2 regions of the Rothia sp. HMSC061E04 genome follow, and region 2 is predicted to be linked to the other one. Evidence: predicted binding sites of a transcription regulator. Region 2 holds the regulator's gene; the other holds the start of a gene.
What was found. The regulator LexA, encoded in region 2, represses DNA repair genes until DNA is damaged. The targets are predictions, from matches to a motif close to TCGAACANNTGTTCGA.
Positions count from the first base shown of each region.

Region 1: the regulator LexA is predicted to act here: its motif matches at 754-769, upstream of ruvA (Holliday junction branch migration protein RuvA).

Region 1 covers NZ_KV813705.1:16,079-18,286, reverse strand. The annotation lists gene ruvC (crossover junction endodeoxyribonuclease RuvC) at 21-677, shown strand; gene ruvA (Holliday junction branch migration protein RuvA) at 910-1,530, shown strand; gene ruvB (Holliday junction branch migration DNA helicase RuvB) at 1,702-2,208, shown strand, end outside.
Region 2 covers NZ_KV813691.1:91,787-93,994, forward strand. The annotation lists gene HMPREF2927_RS01495 (ATP-dependent DNA helicase) at 1-728, shown strand, start outside; gene lexA (transcriptional repressor LexA) at 1,020-1,694, opposite strand.

The sequences.
Region 1 (2,208 bases), on a different contig from region 2:
AAACTGCCGCACGCGATAGCATGCGCGAGAACCGTACCGCCGCCGCCGTGGAGCGTGTGCCGGGCGCAACCCGCATCATGGGTGTTGACCCGGGCCTGACCCGCTGCGGCTTCTCCATGCTCGATATGACCGCCGACCGTAAGGCGCACTTCGTGAACGTGGGTGTTGCCGGTACGATCCCGGCGGAGTCCCTGGACCAGCGTATTCTCTGGATTTTCAATGCCGCCTCCCACTGGCTCGACACCTATAAGCCGGATGCCCTGGCAATTGAGCGTATCTTCGCTCAGGAGCAGGTGAACACGGTGATTGGTACGGCGCACGCTTCGGGCGCGGTGATTTCTGCTGCGGCGATGCGCGGCGTGCCGGTGTTCTTCCATACCCCTTCGGAGGTGAAGGCGGCGGTGACCGGTAGTGGCCGCGCCGATAAGGCATCCGTGGGCCGCATGGTGACCCGCATTCTGGGTTTGGATTCTATGCCGAAGCCCGCCGATGCTGCCGATGCCCTGGCGATTGCGATCTGTCACGGCTGGCGTGGCGGCGGCATCGGTTCGGGTATCAATATGGCAGCCCAGACGCAGACTCACCAGGGTTCACACCCGGCGCAGTCGCCTCGTGGTGGGTCGTTGACTCCGGCGCAGCGTGCCTGGATGGAGGCGGAGGCGCGCGCCCGCCGCTAGAGGCGCCGCCGCTAGAAGGTGCCTTCGCGGGCTCTGGCGCCCTCTCCTGCTGGCTCGCATGTATTCGCTAAGAAGTTCGAATATATGCTTGATTTCAGAAGAAATATTCTAATATACTTGTAGTGTCTCCCCGTTGAATTGGGGGAGTGCGTTCTGTGGGTGCCGGAGTTCCCGGTGCCCTCACACTGCCGCGAGCCTCATTCCTGGGCGCGGTGTTGAAAGGTGGAGAGAAATGATTGCATCCCTGACCGGTCGTGTGGTTCAGGTGGGCCTTGATCATGCGGTGATTAACGTGAACGGTTTCGGCATGCTTGTGTACGCTACCGCGCGTACTCTCTCCAAGCTGCGCACCGGTGAGGAAGCTACCGTGCTGACCACCATGATTGTGCGTGAAGAGTCGATGACCCTGTACGGTTTTTCGGAGCCTGCCGAGCGTGAAGTGTTCGATATGATGCTTTCGGTTTCCGGTATTGGTCCGCGTATTGCCCTGGCGGTGTTGAGTGTTCACACTGCCGCTGAGGTGGAGCGCGCCGTGGCGACCGGTGACGATAAGGCGTTCACGAAGGTTCCCGGTATTGGTCCGAAGGGGGCCCGCCGTATTGTGCTGGAGCTTGCCGGCAAGCTGATTCTCAGCGATGGCCAGACCGATGAGCTGCCGCTGAGCCAGGGCATTATCTGGAAGCCGCAGGTGCTTGACGCTCTCACCTCCCTGGGCTGGAGCGAGAAGGACGCTTCCGCCGCTATTGACGCTTACGTGCAGCACAACCCTGCCGCAGAGACTGAGCCGGTGGGTGTGGCTCTGCGCGGTGTGCTCGCCTCCTTGGGTACTCAGAACACGGTGGGCCGCCACTAAACGGCGCGCCCTGTTCGATGTATCCCACTCAAACTTTTGTGAAAGAAGAATTCTATGAGCCAGAATCCCTATGAGCCGCAGCCCGCGGCGTCCCTGGTTTCCGGCGGGTATTTTCCCGGTCAGGTGCCCGGCACTCAGGCGTCTTCAGCTCCCGCCCAGCGCCTGGTGGCGATGGAAGAAGAGCCTGAAGAGAAGATGATTGAGGCGGCACTGCGCCCTAAGTCCCTGGATGACTTTGTGGGTCAGCGCCGTGTGCGTCAGCAGCTGTCCCTGGTGCTGGAGGCTTCGAAGATGCGTGGCCGTAGCGCCGACCATGTGCTGCTGTCGGGCCCTCCCGGTCTAGGTAAGACCACGCTCGCAATGATTATTGCGGCAGAGATGGAGGCGCCGCTGCGCATCACCTCCGGCCCGGCGATTCAGCATTCGGGTGATTTGGCGGCCATTCTGTCTTCGCTGACCCCCGGTGAGGTGTTGTTCCTGGATGAGATTCACCGTATGAGCCGCCCAGCTGAGGAAATGCTCTACATGGCGATGGAAGATTTCCGTGTGGACATTGTGGTCGGTAAAGGTGCGGGTGCGACTTCCATTCCGCTGGAGCTACCGCAGTTCACCCTGGTGGGTGCGACGACCCGTGCGGGTCTGCTACCCGGCCCTCTGCGCGACCGTTTCGGCTTTACC
Region 2 (2,208 bases):
GTGACTCTTTTGACGTTGCAGCCGCCGCCCTGGGACTGCAGGGCGAGGGCGCGCCGCGCTGGACGAGCATCGACGTGGGTTCGCCTTTCGACTACCGCAAGCAGGGCATCATGTATGTTGCCGGGGATTTGAAACCTCCGGGATTTGGTGTGCATGAGGGTCAGCTGGAGCGTCTGCGTGAGCTGTGCGAGGCGTCGGAGGGCGGTGCCCTGGGCCTGTTCTCCTCGAAGCGTGCCGCCGAGCGTGCCGCCGAGTACATGCGTGAGCATAGCGACCTGAACGTTCTTCTGCAGGGTGAGTCTTCACTCAAGGCCCTGGTGGAGGAGTTCAGCGAGGACGTTGACTCATGCCTGTTCGGAACGATGAGCCTGTGGCAGGGCGTGGACGTTCCCGGTGACTCTTGCCGCCTGGTGGTGATGGACCGCATTCCGTTCCCGCGCCCGGATGACCCGATTGCGCAGGCTCGTACGGAGGCGGTGAACCGTCACCGCGGTAACGGCTTTATGGCGGTTTCTGCTCACCACGCGGCGATTCGCATGGCGCAGGGCGCCGGTCGCCTAATCCGTTCGGTGTCTGACCGCGGCGTGGTGGCTGTGCTGGATTCTCGCGTGGCGACTAAACGCTACGGCGGTTTCTTAATGAAGGCGATGCCGCCGATGTGGTCGACGCAGAATAAGGCCGCGGTGACCGGTGCGCTGGCTCGGCTTTCGGCGAGTATTGAGCGTTAGATCGGGTAAGAAGATCTATCCTGGCAGCGCCGCGCTCTGATTTAGGAATATCCGCTGTGGAAAAAGCCGCTTTGGAAATATCCGCTTTGGACATATAGAAATCACCCCGGTGATACGTGAACGTTCACGTATCACCGGGGTGATTTCTATATAGAGCTAAAAGCCTCGCGGCTATGTCTTTTAGAAGCTGTGTTGTTTATAGTAACGTTGTTTAAAGCAGCTTCTTTGAGAAGCTGTGCTGTTTAGAACCCGCGTCTTCTAGAGACTGCATCTTCTAGAGGCTGTGGTTTTCTAGAGACTGCGCAGCACGGAGACAACCTTACCCATGACGGTTGCACGGTCGCCCATAATCGGCTCGTAGTTGGAGTTGCGCGGCATGAGCCAGGTATGGCCGTCGACCTGACGGAACACCTTCACGGTTGCTTCATCGTCAAGTAGAGCGGCAACGATATCGCCATTGTCAGCGGTGTGCTGCTCGCGGACGACCACCCAGTCGCCATCGCAAATCGCGGCGTCAATCATGGAATCACCCTTGACCTTGAGCATGAACAGCTTGCCGCTACCGACCAGCTGGCGGGGCAGGGCGAGCACATCCTCCACGGACTGCTCGGCGGTGATGGGGCCGCCCGCTGCAATTCGTCCAACCAGGGGAACGGGTACGAGGTCTTCATCGCCGACTTCGAAGTTCGGCAGCTCGGGCAGGGAAGAGGAAGCGCTACCGTGGATGCCGACGCCGTTCTCATCCAGCACCTCAATGGCGCGGGGGAGCTTGGGATCGCGGCGAATGTAGCCCATGGTCTCGAGGCGACCGAGCTGGTGAGTGACCGAGGACAGGGACGCAAGACCCACCATGTCACCAATCTGGCGCATGGACGGCGGGTAACCCTTTTGTTCAATCTCGGTGCGGATCGCGTCAAGAATCTTCTGCTGGCGCGCGGTCAGCGCCGGACGGGGTGCTGTTGCCATTTCTTTTCCTTCGGTCTGTACTCCGGCCTTTGTAATCGGGTCGGGGCACGGATGGGTGCTTCACACGTTTTCTGGTGGTGTCCTAAAAATTTTTTTGGTTCTGCCGAAATGGGTCTTATCTCGTCAGGGGGTGGAGGAATTCTATCTGTGCCGGAGCGATACGCAGGCAACGAGTATGCGCCTCCGCCCTATAAAACTCAGCCAGCAGCACCTGCATTCGATACAGAACCAAGCTGTAACGGGTACAGAAACCTGCTGTGAGTAGGACTCATCAGGAGCGTGTGGAACGTCTCTTGACACCAGTGTAGAACACTACACCGAAAAACTCAAACAAATATTCTAGATTTTTTCTTCGAAACTCGAAGAAATTTTTAGTACATCTCTGCTAGACTTTAGAACAAGAGTTCGTATATACTCTTGAATCTCTCCTGAAATCCAGGATTTACGGGTGAATGTTCGAAAAATATTCGAAGATTCAACCCGGAGTCTTCCAGGAGGGGAGAGTGAATGAGTG